Regions from separate parts of the Arthrobacter pasteuri genome, predicted to be linked through region 2. Evidence: riboswitches for the same ligand, from Rfam matches in the RefSeq annotation. Region 2 holds a riboswitch; each other region holds the start of a gene.
The links. Region 2 has a riboswitch for cyclic di-AMP ahead of ACX80H_RS07785 (M23 family metallopeptidase). Riboswitches for the same ligand answer to the same signal wherever they lie in the genome.
Positions count from the first base shown of each region.

Region 1: another riboswitch for cyclic di-AMP. It lies ahead of ACX80H_RS02795 (NlpC/P60 family protein); the one in region 2 lies ahead of ACX80H_RS07785 (M23 family metallopeptidase).
Region 3: another riboswitch for cyclic di-AMP. It lies ahead of ACX80H_RS13880 (LysM peptidoglycan-binding domain-containing protein); the one in region 2 lies ahead of ACX80H_RS07785 (M23 family metallopeptidase).
Region 4: another riboswitch for cyclic di-AMP. It lies ahead of ACX80H_RS13025 (NlpC/P60 family protein); the one in region 2 lies ahead of ACX80H_RS07785 (M23 family metallopeptidase).

Region 1 is NZ_JBTNDO010000001.1:582,288-586,041, forward strand. Features, by position in the region: gene ACX80H_RS02790 (NAD-dependent epimerase/dehydratase family protein) at 1-760, shown strand, start outside; gene ACX80H_RS02795 (NlpC/P60 family protein) at 868-1,764, opposite strand; cyclic di-AMP (ydaO/yuaA leader) riboswitch at 1,767-1,945, opposite strand; gene mutM (bifunctional DNA-formamidopyrimidine glycosylase/DNA-(apurinic or apyrimidinic site) lyase) at 2,087-3,061, opposite strand; gene rnc (ribonuclease III) at 3,062-3,754, opposite strand, start outside.
Region 2 is NZ_JBTNDO010000001.1:1,656,032-1,659,785, reverse strand. Features, by position in the region: gene ACX80H_RS07795 (ABC transporter ATP-binding protein) at 1-230, shown strand, start outside; gene ACX80H_RS07790 (siderophore-interacting protein) at 227-1,270, shown strand; cyclic di-AMP (ydaO/yuaA leader) riboswitch at 1,432-1,630, shown strand; gene ACX80H_RS07785 (M23 family metallopeptidase) at 1,634-2,392, shown strand; gene ACX80H_RS07780 (diacylglycerol/lipid kinase family protein) at 2,435-3,466, opposite strand; gene ACX80H_RS07775 (SGNH/GDSL hydrolase family protein) at 3,548-3,754, shown strand, end outside.
Region 3 is NZ_JBTNDO010000003.1:145,195-148,948, reverse strand. Features, by position in the region: gene sfnG (dimethylsulfone monooxygenase SfnG) at 1-870, opposite strand, end outside; SAM riboswitch class I at 876-979, opposite strand; gene ACX80H_RS13885 (hypothetical protein) at 1,079-1,309, shown strand; cyclic di-AMP (ydaO/yuaA leader) riboswitch at 1,445-1,626, shown strand; gene ACX80H_RS13880 (LysM peptidoglycan-binding domain-containing protein) at 1,630-2,589, shown strand; gene acs (acetate--CoA ligase) at 2,681-3,754, opposite strand, start outside.
Region 4 is NZ_JBTNDO010000002.1:416,373-420,126, forward strand. Features, by position in the region: gene mobA (molybdenum cofactor guanylyltransferase) at 1-386, opposite strand, end outside; gene ACX80H_RS13020 (HNH endonuclease) at 383-880, opposite strand; gene ACX80H_RS13025 (NlpC/P60 family protein) at 1,100-2,005, opposite strand; cyclic di-AMP (ydaO/yuaA leader) riboswitch at 2,011-2,188, opposite strand; gene ACX80H_RS13030 (iron-dependent transcriptional repressor DtxR) at 2,300-2,998, opposite strand; gene serC (phosphoserine transaminase) at 3,252-3,754, shown strand, end outside.

The sequences.
Region 1 (3,754 bases), 1.1 Mb from region 2:
CTCCTTCACCGGGACGCCGGCCGAGTTCGACTGCACGAACGTGGAGGGGACCCGGCTCCTGCTCGACGCCGCGCAGGAGGCCGGCGCCACCGACGTCGTGTACGTCTCCTCCCCGTCCGTCGCCCACGACGGGACGTCGCTGGTGGGCGCTCCGGCCGGCCCCGCGGACCCGGAGTACGCGCGCGGACACTATGCACGGACCAAGGCGGCGGCGGAGCTGCTCGCCCTCGCACGCTCGACGCCGGAGTTCCGCGTGGCGGCGGTGCGGCCGCACATCGTGTGGGGACCGGGCGACACACAGCTCGTCGAACGCGTCCTCGAGCGGGCCCGGCACGGTCGCCTGCCGCTGCTCGACGGCGGCACCGCACTCATCGACACCACCTACGTGGACAACGCGGCGTCGGCCATCGTCGCCTGCCTCCACCGCATGCAGGCTGCACAGGGGCAGGCGTTCGTGGTCACGAACGGCGAGCCGCGCCCCATCGCGGAGTTGCTGGGCGGCATCTGCCGCTCCGGCGGCGTCCGTCCCCCCGCATGGTCGGTGCCGGGGCCACTGGCCCGGGGCGCGGGTGCGGTCATCGAACGGGCATGGTTAGCACTCGGACGCGCGGAGGAGCCTCCCATGACCCGCTTCCTGGCCGAACAGCTCTCCACGGCGCACTGGTTCGACCAGCGGCACACGCGGGCGGTGCTGGACTGGCAGCCGTCCGTCAGCATCGAGGAGGGCCTCGAGCGGCTCGCGGCGCACTACCGCGGCTGACCCCGGCACCAGGAACCGACCGACGGAACAGACAGGGAAGGGCGGGATGCTGTGCATCCCGCCCTTCCTTCGTATCGTCCTGGTACCGGCGCAGGGCCGGTGCAGGGTTATCGCGTGTAGTAGCCGTCCACCGACATGGCGTTGACCGAGTGCACGAGCGTTCCCTGCGAGGGGTTGAGCGCGCTGATCATCTCGCCGTTGCCGAGGTAGATACCGACGTGGCTGCCGCCGTTCTGGCTCACCAGGTCGCCCGGCTGGGGGTTGCTGGTGGGCGTCAGGGCCGCGAACTGCGACCAGGTGGTGCGCGGCAGGCTGACGCCGTTCTGTGCGTAGACCCACTGCACGAAGCCGGAGCAGTCCCAGGCGCCGAAGGAGGTGCCGCCGTAGACGTATGCCGAGCCGAGGCCCTGCATCGCGGTCGCGGTGATGCCGCTGGTCGCTACCGGCGTGAAGGCTGCGGCCTGCGTGCTGAGGCCCGTCGAGTTGCCTGCCGGAGCAGCTGCGGGAGCAGCGACCGGAGCGGCTACGGGAGCAGCGACCGGAGCGGCTACGGGAGCAGCGACCGGTGCGGCTGCGGGGGCCGCGAGGATGGCTGCGGACTGGACGGAGTACTGCTGGGGTGCAGCGGAACCGCCGAGGGAGATCGACTGGCCGGGGTAGATGACCGAGCTGTACCCGAGGCCGTTGGCCGTGAAGACGGCCTGGAGGCTCACGCCGTGGGCTGCTGCGATGCTGCCGAGGGTGTCCCCGGCCTGGACGGTGTAGGTACCTGCCGCAGCGGTGGTCGCCGCTGCCGGCTGGGTGCTGGTGGACTGGACGCTGATCTCGCCGGCGGCGCTTGCCGGAAGCGCTGCACCGAGCATGATGCCGGATGCGGCAACGACGACGGCGGCGGGCTTGCCGGCCACCGAAGCAGAGGCGCTGACCGCGCGGGATGCGGTGACGAGGGGGTTGGTGCGCGTGGGGACTGCCCGGTGGCGCGCGGAAGTGTTCTTCTTGGACATGCTGTTGCCTTTCCCAATGCCTACGAAGTTAGCTGTCGGGTTCGGATGGGACATCCGGACGCGTTTCCCGTAGACCACCGCCCCCGGTGCTGGTCTACGCGCGTCTTAACCCCAAGGACTCTCAGGTGAGTCCGCTATTGGTTCCCCCGCCCCTGTCGAACGTGTTGAGCGAACGGTCCATCCTCATCGACAGGGTTAGGCAGTGCGAGGATGGGCGCCCGTCCGTGGTGGACCGGGCGCGGGCTTAACCGTACGCGGTCGGACGCGTCTTGTCACGTTTGGGTCACGAACCCCGCACGACGACGGGGTTCCGGGGCCTCGGCTAGGATCGCGCGTTGCGCGGTCTTGGCTGGCAGACGGGGCAGAGGAAGGACGACCGGTTCATGAAGGCCTCCCGTCGCAGGAGGGTCGTCCGGCCCTCCGACAGGCACCGGCGGCAGGGCTGCCCGGCACGCCCGTAGGCTTCCAGATCGCGCGCGAAGTAGCCGGACGCTCCGTTGACGTTGACGTACAGCGAGTCGAAACTGGTGCCGCCGGCCTCTAGGGCCCGCCGCATCACGGTCGTGACCGCCTCGACGACGCGGAGGGTGTCCGGCCGGCGGAGGGTGTCGGTGGGACGCGCGTAGTGCATCCTCGCCGCCCACAGGGCCTCGTCGGCGTAGATGTTCCCGATGCCCGAGATGAGGCCCTGGTCGAGGAGTGCGCGCTTGAGGCTTGTCCTCCGCTCCCGGAGCCGGCGGTGAAAGGACTCCGTGGAGAACGCGGGGTCGAGGGGATCGCGGGCGATGTGCGCGGCCTGCCGGGGTATGAACGGGAGGCTTCCGCCCCCGAGCCCGCCCGGCCGGCCATCGGTCGTCCGCTCGAGGTCCGTCACGAACATACCGCCGAAGATCCGTTGGTCCACGAAGCGCAGGTCTGCCGGAAGCGGAGTGCCGTCCGCATCGGTTGCGGCGGACAGTCTCAGCCGCACCTTCAGGTGCTTCTCCAGCGGCGCGTCGGGCTCCTCGATGAGCAGCTGCCCACTCATCCCGAGGTGGGCCATGAGGGCGGTGGAAGGAGCACTGGAGGGAGCGCTGGAGGGGCCGTCCGGATCCTCGAGGATCATCCAGAGGAACTTCCCGCGGCGGACGACGTCCGTCACGCGGGCGCCCGTGACGTTGCCGCGGAAATCCTCGACCCCGTGGACATGCCGTCGAAGCGATCGCGCGTCGAGGACGTCGACGTCCTCGACGGTCCGCCCGGTCACCCAGCGCGCCAGGCCCCGGCGTACCACCTCGACCTCGGGGAGTTCAGGCACTCAGGCCCTGTCCGCGGCGGACCCGCCGACCGCGTCGGGCCTGACGTCCGCAGGAACCCCGGATGCGTCCGCAAGGAGTCGCCAGGACTCGGCCGCCGCAGCCTGCTCCGCTTCCTTCTTGGAGTGCCCGCAGCCGGATCCGTAGTCGACGCCGCCGATCACCAGGCGCGCCGTGAAGGTACGGGCGTGGTCGGGGCCGGTCCCTTCGACCTGGTAGTCGATCAGCCCCAGGCGACGGGCGGCGGCGGTCTCCTGGATACGGGTCTTCCAGTCGGTGCCCTCTCCGAGGACCGCGGAGTCCCGCAGGAGCGGTCCGATGAGCCGCATGACCATTGCGCGTGCGGTCTCGATCCCGTGGCTCAGGTACGCCGCCCCGATGACGGCTTCCATCGTGTCCGCGAGGATGGAGGCCTTGTCTCGGCCGTTGGTGAGCTTCTCACCCTGGCCGAGCAGCACGTAGTTGCCGAGATCGAGGGAACGGGCAACCCCCGCCAGCGCCTTGGTGCTGACGACGGCGGAGCGCCGCTTCGCCAGTTCACCCTCGGACAGACCGGGATTGTCCCGGTACAGCGCGTCCGTCACCGACAGGCCGAGCACGGAGTCGCCGAGGAACTCCAGGCGCTCGTTCGTGGGGATCCCGCCCTGTTCGTAGGCGTAGGACCGGTGCGTCAGGGCAAGACGAAGCGTCTCGGT
Region 2 (3,754 bases):
AGGGGCCGCCGGCCGCCGTCGTCACCCAGGAGACGGTGTCAGGCGTGTTCGACCTGGAGTGCCGGGTCGTCGAGGATCCCGTGTCCGGCACACCCATGGTGGTTCCCATTGGCAGGTACCACGGCCCGTCCCCCGTCCGCGCCCGGACGTCCCCCGCCGGCGAGCAGGCCCGGGGCTACCGACCCAATCCCCAGGACACCGTTCCCGCCCACGTGGAGGCAGCATCATGACCGAAGTGACCCAGCGCAGCGCCCGGCGGACCGCCGCCGACACCGAACCGATGGTGCTGGCGTTTGACGTCGTGGTCACGGCCGTGCAGGACCTCAGTCCCACCTTCCGACGTATCACCTTCGGCGGTGCGTGCCTCGAGGCGTTCGGGGTGGCCGGGGACAGCCTCGACCTCCGGATCAAGATCGTCATCCCGTCGGCCGGCCGGGAGTGCCCCGACCTTCCAGGTCTGATGGAGCGCGGGAACTGGTACCAGCTGTGGCTCGGCATGGAGGCGGAGGAGCGCGGGTTCATGCGCACCTACACCGTGCGCACCGCGCGCCGCCGGGGCCCGCGGACGGAGATCGACGTCGACTTCGTCCTGCACCTCGACGACGACGGCCGCGGCGGCCCGGCGGCGGAATGGGCAGCGGCGGCCCGGCCCGGCGACCGGGTCTGCATGATCGGTCCCAACGCATCGGCGGCGCAGTGCAGGACCGCGGGCGCCTACGGCGGGATCGAATGGAGCCCCGGCCTCGCCCAGCACGTCCTGCTCGCCGGTGATGAGACCGCCGTGCCGGCCATCAGCGCCATCCTGGAGGCACTTCCCAAGGACATCAGCGGCTCCGCGTTCCTGGAGGTGCCGGACGTGGAGGACATCCAGCCGATCGAGACACGGTCGGCGGTGACCATCACCTGGCTGACGCGGGCAGGGAAGCCGCACGGCGAGCTGCTGGAGGCAGCCGTCCGGGACGCGGTGCGCGTGCCGGGCTGGGTGTCGCTCTCGGCTCCGGCCGATGTCGGGGGCGGAGACGAACCCGAGGACGTGGACATCGACAGGACCATCCTCTGGGAGACCCCGCAGCTGCTCGATGCGGCCGTCGTGCAGTCGACGGTCAACCCCGGACGACTTTCCGGCACCCAGCCCTTCTACGCATGGATCGCCGGGGAGGCTGCCGTCGTGCGCGGGCTCCGGCGCTACCTGGTGCGGGACGTGGGCGTGGACCGGAAGCAGGTCGCCTTCATGGGCTACTGGCGCAAGGGGCGCGCGGAACTGGCCTGACGCAGCCGTTCCGAACCGCTTCCCGCACCCCTTAGGTGCCGGGCGACCTCTATCACATTTATCCCCAGAAGCGATAACGAAATTGTAACTTCGCGTGCTCTGACCTACTGTTTTAAGTAGTCAAAGCTGGATTACACATCCAGGTCCGTACGCCTAACCCTGTCAGCGGACCGCCTGAACACACTGTGACAGGGGTGGAGGACCCACGTTCCGGCGGCCTGAGCCGCCTCGGGGTGAAGCCCTTCCATGCTACTTCGGCCATTCCCGCGGCATTCCCGCGGTAGAGGGTCGCGCAGAGGGGCCGAGTCAACTCTTGCTCGAATCCGACAGCTAACTTCGCCGGCGTTCCAGAGAGGTAAGCACTTGATCCATACCGCCATGCCCGAACACCGTCGCGCGTCCGACGATCACGCCCCGCAGAGGGCCTCGCAGCCGACGCGCCGCGACCTCCGGCACGAAAGGGCCGACGGTACGACGCCGCTCGCACGACTGCGCGGAAACGCCGCCACGGCCGGCATCGTCCTCGCCTCGGCGGGACTGCTGCTCGGTGCCGTCGCGCCCTCGGCGACGACGGCCGCCCCTGCAGCAGGCGCCCAGGCCGTCACGGCTGCCGCCGAGGCGCCCGTGACCTTCACCCTCGAGGGAGCCGGCAGGGTCGTGGAGGGCGTCGCGCCGGGTATCGCGAGTGCCCGGGCCCTCTCCGCGTCACTCACTCCTGCACTCAGGGACCGCAAGGCCTTCGAGTCCCCGGTGGACAACCCGGTCGAGGCCTCCGCCTTCGGCTACCGCGTCAACCCGCTGAGTGGGGCTGCCGATGAGCTCCACGAGGGCCTGGACTATGCCGGCGCCTGCGGGACGCCGGTCAAGGCCGCGGATGCCGGCACCGTCGTCGACTCCGGCTGGCATGCCTACGGCGGGGGCCAGCGCATCGTGGTCGACCACGGCGGAGGGCTGGACACCACGTACAACCACCTGAGCGCCATCGACGTGCCGGCCGGCACCAAGGTGAAGCGCGGGGACGTCCTCGGGGCCGTCGGCAGCACGGGGAACTCCACCGGCTGCCACCTCCACTTCGAGGTGATGATCGACGACAAGAAGGTCGACCCGAAGCCCTGGCTGTAGCCCGGCCGGTCCTGGCCCGCCGGTGAACCGCCAGGTGGACTGCTAGGGCAGCGGCTCGCTGACGACGGCGGGGTCCTTGTACCCCAGCGGCATCCGCAGGCGCAGCGAATTCGGCTTCACCTCGAAGGCCATGTGCGTGGCCTTGCCGAGAGGATCGCCGTCGAGCTGCACCTCCAGCGGTTCGTGCAGGGTGACCTCGGCGGTGCGGCACTGGAAGTACTCCAGTGACGGGTCCTTGCCCTTGCCGCGGGTGAAGAGCTTCCCGGCGACGGCCAGCCAGCCGAGCTTCCCCCGGGGCGCCAGGGTCATGAGGTCCATCAGGCCGTCGTCGATCTTCGCACCCGGGAAGATCTCGAGGCCGCCCATGATCTTGCCGCAGTTGCCGCCCATCACGCTGCGCAGGCGGCGCTCGAAGGACCTGCCGCCGTCCACCGAGATGGTGGTGCGCGCCGGCCTGCCCGGGAGGTTGCGGATCCCGGCGTCGACGTAGGCCAGCCAGCCGACCTTGTCCTTCAGGTCGTCGCGCGTGTCCGACATGATGGCGGCGTCGTACCCGATGCCCGCCATGACCAGGAACACGTGCGCGTCCTGCGCGCGGTCCACCGTCACGTGCACGACGTCGATGGTGCGCTCGGTCCCGCGGAAGGCGGCCTCGACGGCGGCATCGGGATCGTCGACGGCGATATCGAGGTTGCGGGCGAGCAGGTTGCCGGTACCCAGCGGGACGAGGGCCATCATGGTGCCGGTCCCCGCGAGCTCCTCGGCCACGCAGCGCACCGTGCCGTCCCCGCCCGCCGCGATCACGAGGTCCACTCCGGCGTCGAGGGCCTCCCGCGCCTGGCCGTGCCCGGGGTCGTCCTCGGTGGTCTCGATGACCAGGGGCTCCTCCCAGCCGTCCTCGGCGGAGATGCGCTGGACAGCGCCCTGCACGTCGACGGTGGTGACCTTGGTGGGGTTGATGATGAGCGCGGCACGCCGGCCGCGCGATCCAATGCCCGGAACCGTGTCCTGGGCCGGTTTCGTCACGGTGTCGGTGACCGGGTCCGGAGTCGCTTCGGGAGATGCGTCGGGCATGATGTCCTTCGTGCGGGTGTCAACGGATGGCTCCGTCGAGCTTATCCCGGGAGCCGTCGGTGCCGAGGGTAATCTTTGACGGTGACCTTTCCCCAGCGATACGTGGCCCTTGGCGATTCCTTCACCGAAGGGGTGGGTGACTGGGACCCGGCGTCCCCCAACGGCGTCCGCGGCTGGGCCGACCGTGTGGCCGAGCAGCTCATCCTTGCCGACCCGTCCTGGGGGTACGCGAACCTCGCGATCCGCGGCAAGAAGATGCGCCAGATCCTCGACGAGCAGGTCGACGCC
Region 3 (3,754 bases), on a different contig from region 2:
GCCGTCCTTCGTCGAGGGGCCGGCTTCCTGCACGGCGTCGCGGAAGCCCTCCACCGCGGGGCGGTGCGCCTTCTCGACGATCTCGCGCAGGGTGTCGCGCGCCTCCTTCTCGGAGTCGCGTGCGATGACGAACCCGTTGAGGCCGTACCGCGGACGCCGCCCGGCCTGCTCGGCGGACGCCTGGACGCCGGCGATGTTGTCCTTGAATCCCTCGAGGTCCTTGCCGTTGGAGAAGTACCAGTCGGCCACGCGGCCCGCGGTGGCCTGGGCCGCCGTCGAGTTCCCGCCGAAGAAGACCTCGGGGTGGGGGCGCCCCGGAACGTCCACGGGAGCCGGACTCAGGGTGAAGTCGTTGATGTTGTAGTACTTGCCCGCCTGGCTGTAGCCCTCCTCCGTCCAGAGCCCGCGCAGCACACGGATGAACTCCTCGGTGCGGACGTAGCGCTCGTCGTGCTCGAGCCATTCGAGGCCGAAGTTGGTGAACTCGTCCTTCAGCCAGCCGGAGACGATGTTGACGGCGGCGCGGCCGTTCGAGATGTGGTCGGCGGTGATGATGTACTTCGCGAGCACACCGGGGTGCCACATGCCCGGGTGGACGGCGGCGATCACCTTCAGCTTCTCGGTGGCCGCCAGCAGGGCGAGGGAGAACGACGTCGCCTCGTGCTGCTTGTCCGCGCCGTAGGACGCGGCGTAGCGGGTCTGGGAGAGGGCGTACTCGAAGCCGGCGTCCTCGGCGATGCGAGCGAGCTTCTTGTTGTAGTCGAAGTCCCAGCTGGTGCGCTGCTCGATGGTCGAGACCACCAGGCCACCGCTGACGTTGGGGACCCAGTAGGCGAACTTGAGGGGCGTGGAAAGGTCGGCGATGCTCATGGTTTCCTCCATCGGTCTGGCAGTAGCACCCTAATGTCGCCGCGATGGTGCGGGGCCAGGGTTGCTGCGGCGTCAGTGAGCCAGATCTCTCAGCCGCTCGGGATGGTCACGTCGAGTGTGACACCGGGGCGCCGCAGATCCAAACAATATGTCGCCCAGTGGCAGGGATGCATCACCGGGTGTGAGCTCTCCTGCCTAGGGTGGAGGAATGGATAGCTGGAAGTCCGCGGGACGCACGCAGGAACGCAAGCTCTGGAACACGCTCTTCTGCGTCGGTGTCGTGCTGACCGTCACCCTGGGGAGCAGCATCCTGCTGGTCGCGGGCAGTGCCGGGTCGGCGGCCTCCGCCTGGTTCTATGTGCAGCAGTGGGTGCTGCTGGCTCTCAGTGCGGGCGGTACGGTCCTCGCCTTCCGTCGCTGGCGGTCCCTCCGCGCGTAGGGCACGGGCCGTCATGCCGCGCATAGGGTACGGGCCGTTATGCAAATGTGACAAACGCGGGGAGCGCTGGGTATCGTCGTCGCGTGCCTCCGTTCATAGGAGGCCCTCCCGGATGGATTGCCGAGCCCTGCCGCCGAACGGGATACGCACATCACCGAGGCGGGGACGGGGGAACCACAGTTCCACCGGGCGCGCAGGACCACCTGTCAGCGTCCTCGGGGTTAAGTCGTATCGCATCACCAACCGTTGATGCCCACGGCCGGGTGACTCCCATCCGAACCCGACAGCTCACCCCGCAGGCATGGGAGAGGTATACATCCATGTCACGAAAGACTTCCCCGGCGCGCCACCGTGCCGACATCGACGGCAACATCGCGCTGACGGGCCTGTCCCGCGCAGCGAAGGCCCACGCCACCGCCGTCGGCCGTCCGATCGCCATCGTCGCCGTCACCTCGGGCCTCGCGCTCGGCGCGGTGGGCACCGCCCACGCCGGTGAATACTCCGACCAGCGCACGGCCTCGGTTCCCGCTGCTGCCGCTGCGTCGGTCGTACCGACCCCTGCACCGGCTCCGGCACCCGCCGCTTCACCTGCCGTATCGGGCGCCATCCACACCGTCGTCGGCGGCGACACCCTCGGCGCGATCTCGGCCGCCTACGGGGTGGACCTGACTGCGGTCCTCGCAGCCAACGGCCTCTTGCTCACATCGGTGATCTTCCCGGGCGACAGCATCGCCATCCCGACCGGAGGCGGAGCGCAGGCCCCGGCGCAGACCGTGTCTGTTCCCGTCGTGTCCGTTCCCGTGGCCAACGCTGCGGCAGCGGTCACCCAGCAGGCACCCGCTATCGCCCCGGCAGCGCCGGTCCAGCAGGCCGCAGCCGTTGCGCCGGCCTCGGTCGCCGCTGCCCCCGCATCGAGCGTGTACCTCGCCTCGGCGGACATCACCCCGATCGCTTCCTCCAGCGGCGTCGCCGGCACCCTTGTGGCGTCGGCCCAGGCGCAGCTCTCAGCGGGCGCGATCCAGGACTGCACCGTGCTGGTCGAGAAGGCGCTGCGTGCCGCCGGCATCTCCGTGGGCGACCTCGGCCCGTCGCAGTTCTTCCAGTTCGGCTCCACCGTGGCGACCCCGGCCCCCGGCGACATCGTCATCACGGCCGGGCACGTGGCCATCTATGTCGGCGGTGGCCAGGTCATCAGCAGCGGCATGAACGGCTCGAACCTCACCATGCAGCACCCCCTCTCGGACCTCCCGGGGGCATCCTTCGTTCGGGTAGCGGGCTAGTACCGGAACGGACCATACGCGGGAAGCGGCAGGTGCTTGGACGGGGCGCCTGCCGCTTCCTCTTTTAACGCGGGCCGGTCTTCGACGCGGGTCAGCGCCTGCCGGCCAGGACGTCCTGGATGCCGGGAATGCAGCCCTCGTTCTGCAGCGAGGTGGTGTCCCCGAGCGGGGTGCCCTCGTACAGCTGCGTCAGCAGGCGACGCATGATCTTCCCCGACCTCGTCTTGGGCACGTCCGGCACGACGACGACGGCCGAGGGCCGCGCGATCGGTCCGATGGCCTCCGCGACATGCGCGCGCAGCGTGGCCGACACGTCCGTGTCCGGATCCGCGCCCGGCGCCAGCACCACGAAGGCCGCGATGGCGTGGCCCGTCAGCGGGTCGGGGACCGGACAGGCTCCGGCTTCGGTCACGAGCGGGTGCGCCACGAGCGCCGACTCGATCTCGATCGTGGAGAGGCGGTGGCCGGAGACGTTGATGACGTCGTCCACGCGCCCCAGGATCCAGGTGTCGCCGTCGTCGTCGTACCGCGCGCCGTCGCCGGCGAGGAACCAGCCCTGCGCGGCGAATTTCCGCCAGTAGGAGTCGAGGTAGCGCTGCGGGTTGCCCCAGACGGTGCGCGCCATGGCCGGGCCGTGGCGGTCCACGACGATCAGGCCCTGTACCCCGGGACGCACCTGCCGGCCTTCCTCGTCGACGATCCGGGTGCTGACCCCCGGGAGGGGGCGCGCGGCGCAGCCGGGCTTGAAGTCGGTGTCCGTGGGGCTGGGTGAGAGGACCGTGGCCCCGGTCTCGGACTGCCACCACGTGTCGACGACGGGAACCTCGTCGCGGCCGAGGTTCCTCCGGAACCAGCGCCACGCCTCGGGGTTCACCGCCTCACCGACCGTCCCCAGGACGCGGATGCTGGAGAGGTCGTAGGAGGACGGGACGCCGTCGGGGAACCAGCCCATCAGTGACCGGACCAGGGTGGGCGCCGTGTAGTAGCTGGTGACGCCGTAGCGTTCGATGATCTCGAAGTGGCGGCCGGGATGCGGTGTGTTCGGGGTGCCCTCGAAGATGACCTGCGTGGCGCCGTTGGACAGCGGCCCGTACAGCTCGTACGTGTGCGCCGTGACCCACGCGAGGTCGGCGGTGCACCAGTGGACGTCCCGGTCCCGCAGCGA
Region 4 (3,754 bases), on a different contig from region 2:
GCGACCAGGGACTCCGGTGCTCCCGCGGCAGCCTCCCGGAGCAGCACCTCGAGAAGGACGGCGATGCGGGGCATGTCGCAGGCGACGACGGCGCACCACGGCGCCCTTCGTCCTGGTCCCGCCCGGAATCCGGCGACGACCGCCGCTGCCGGTCCCGCGAAAGCGGGTTCCTCCCGCACGAACACTGCCGCAGGGGGAAGCCGTCCGGCGTCGTCGGGCTCCGGCCCCACGACCGTCAGGCGCCCGGCGCAGGCGAGGGCTGCGCAGGTGCGCTGGAGCAGGGTCGTGCCCTCCAGGACCAGTCCGGCCTTCGGCACGCCGCCGAGCCGGGAGGACCTGCCACCCGCGAGGACCACGGCGTCGAACTCCGGTACGTCGAGGATCACGCAGCGGTCTCGCTGAGGAACTCGTTCCATTGCGGCGCCGGCTTCTCGAGCTCGCGGATCTGCCACTGCGGTCCCCGCGGAGGCATCGGCACGATGCGCAGCTTCCAGCCGAGGCTGCCGAGGGTCTTGTCCCCCTTGGCGTTGTTGCACTTCAGGCAGCAGGCCACGAGGTTCTCCCAGGTGTCCCCTCCGCCCCTGGAGCGCGGCAGGACATGGTCGATGGTCGAGGCGGTCTTGCCGCAATAGGCGCACAGGTGGTTGTCGCGACGCAGCACCCCCCGCCGCGTGGCTGTCAGGTCGTGGCGGTACGGGATCTTCACGTAGCGGTTGAGGAGGATCACCGAGGGTCTCCCGAGGATCTCGGTGGGGCCGACGACCGGTTCGCCGTCCTCGGCGACGACGCTCGCCTTCCCCGTGAGCACAAGCACCAGCGCCCGGCGGAATGTGATGACCGCAAGTGGTTCATACCCAGCATTCAGAACAAGAGTGCGCATGCGTTGGCCTCATTGCTGACCTGTTCCCCGCAACCGGTTGCCATCCCGGGTACGGGAGAAGAGCTTCGGATTGACACTGCAAGGGTAAGCCGGAGACCCGCCTGCGGCGAACCCCGGCCGGGCGGGCTTGACGTACCGCACCCGGGCTCCTCCTGCGACCGCTTAAACGCAGGAAACCGGCACAGCGTGCCGGTTCCCTGATCCTGGTGCGTGCGGTGATCAGCCGCCGACGCGGATGTACACGCCACCCGAGCCGAGCTCGGCCGGTGCGATCACCGTGGTGTTGCCGTTGAATCCACCGTGGACGGCCTGGCCGCCACCGATGTAGACAGCGATGTGGGCTGCGCCCATGCCGCCGTCGGCGTAGTAGATGAGGTCGCCCGGGATGGCCTCGCCGGCGCTCACGGTGCGGCCCAGGGAGAGGTAGCCTGCCGGCCAGCCGTGGAAGTTGATGCCGGCAGCGGCGAGGGAGTTGCTGGCCAGGCGCGTGCAGTCCTGCATGACGCCGAGCTGGCCCTTGGCAGCGGCGGCGATCGTCGCGGCGACACCAGAGGAGACCGCAGGGGCGGGAGCAGGTGCGGGTGCGGGAGCAGGTGCGGGTGCGGGAGCAGGTGCAGGGGCGGGGGCAGGTGCAGGGGCAGCTGCGGGAGCCGGCGCGGGAGCAGCGACGGCCTGGACGGCAGCGGCAGCCTGGACGGCGGGAGCCGGAGCTGCGGGAGCCTTCACGACGGGAGCGGGAGCGGCGGGAGCCTCAGCAGCAGGAGCCTCGACGACGGGAGCCGGAGCGACGGGGGCTTCGACGACCGGGGCCTTCTTGGCGACGACCGGCTTGGCGTGGACCTTCACCGCGGTCCTGTTGAAGGACACGACGGTCTTGGACGACGCGACGACGGCCTGGCGGGCCGAGGGAAGGGTGATGCTGGAGGATGCGACGTCGCGCTGCGGCTGGAGATCGGCGGCGTTGGCTGCAACTCCGCTGGTCAGCACGAGGCCGGAAGCCGCGGCGATGACGGCGGCCTGGCGGCCGACCGATCCTGCGTTCGACGCTACTGCGGCGGAAAGAGCGGTCAGCGGGTTGGCGTTCTGGGGCGCGCGGTGGCGGCCCAGCAAAGAGCTGGTGGACACGTTGGATTACCTCTCCCAACGCCTGCGAGGTGAGCTGTCGGATTCGGATGGGAGTCACCCGGCCGCTGCGGTAACAGCGACTTCACCCCAAGGATTTCTCGAAAGAAACCCGAAACTTGGTTCCCCCGCCTCTGCCATGCGATGGTGCGGACGGACCTCGAGCAATGGCAGAGCTAGGCGATTTGCAGGAGGGTGCCGGATCTAGAGCGAATTTGGCACGAAATGAACCGTACAACACGAATGCCGGTTATGTCACATTCTGGTCACAGAATGGTGTGTTATTGGTGACGGCGGTTACGCCGCGATGGATACGAACACGTGGGACGCCACCTCGGGAGGTAGTTCCAGCGCTCCCTCGACGCCGGGCACGCGCACGGAGACGTACCCTCCGACGGACTCGAGGTTCAGCTGCGCGCCCGGGCGCAGTCCGCCCTCGTCGAGCTGCGTGAGGAGTTCCGGATCCACCTGGATCGGCTCGGCCAGCCGCACGAGCGTGACCTGCTTCTCGGGCGAGTACGTGCCCATCGCGGAGAGCAGCGTGACGACGCCGTCGGTGAACAGCTCGGACTGGACGCCGCCGATGGCCTCGAGCCCCGGGATCGGGTTGCCGTAGGGAGATTCGGAGGGCTTTCCGAGGAGTTCGTAGAGCCGGCGCTCCACGCGCTCGCTCATGACGTGCTCCCAGCGGCAGGCCTCGTCGTGGACGTAGGCCCAGTCGAGTCCGATGACGTCGCTCAGGAGCCGCTCCGCGAGGCGGTGCTTCCTCATGACCCCGGTGGCCCTGCGGCGCCCCAGTTCGGTCAGTTCGAGGTGCCGGTCGCCGGAGACGACCACGAGTCCGTCGCGTTCCATGCGGCCGATGGTCTGGGAGACGGTCGGACCCGAGTGGCGAAGCCGCTCGGCGATGCGGGCGCGGAGGGCAACGATGTTCTCTTCCTCGAGCTCAAGGATGGTCCGCAGGTACATCTCGGTGGTGTCGATGAGGTCCGTCATGCGGTTCAGCTCCTTGGTGCGGTGAGGTCGCGCGGCTGGAATGCCTCACGCCGGTGGGGGTGCCACGGCCGGCACAGCCAGCTCCGCCCCACGCCTCCCAAGGTTAACCCATGGCGCGACGCGCCCGGCAATCAGCCAGGAGCCGCCGCCGGCCGGCGCAGGGGTGTCCCGCTCCGGCGTTCACAAATGGAGGGCCGACCGCCGCTGGGGCAGAATGAGGGCGATACCCGCCACCGACACAGCTGGAGCGACCATGAGCGACCTGCCCCGCATCCCCGAACACCTGCTGCCCGCGGACGGGCGTTTCGGCGCAGGTCCGTCGAAGGTGCGAAGCGGGCAGATCGACGCACTGGTGGCCGCCGGGCCGTCGCTGCTGGGGACCTCCCACCGCCAGGCTCCCGTCCGCAACCTGGTGGGGCGGGTGCGTGAGGGGCTCAGCACCTTCTTCGGCGCCCCCGAGGGGTACGAGGTGGTCCTCGGCGTCGGCGGGTCGACCGCGTTCTGGGACGTGGCGGCGTTCGGCCTCGTCGAACGGAAGGCGCAGCACCTCTCCTTCGGCGAGTTCGGTTCGAAGTTCGCCTCCGCGACTGACAAGGCGCCGTTCCTCGACGCATCGAGCATCATCACCGCCGAGCCCGGCACCCGCCCCGACCCCGTCGCGGAGGACGGCGTCGACGCCTACGCGTGGCCGCAGAACGAGACCTCGACAGGGGTCGCGGCTCCCGTACGGAGGGTGGAGGGGGCGGACGACGGCGC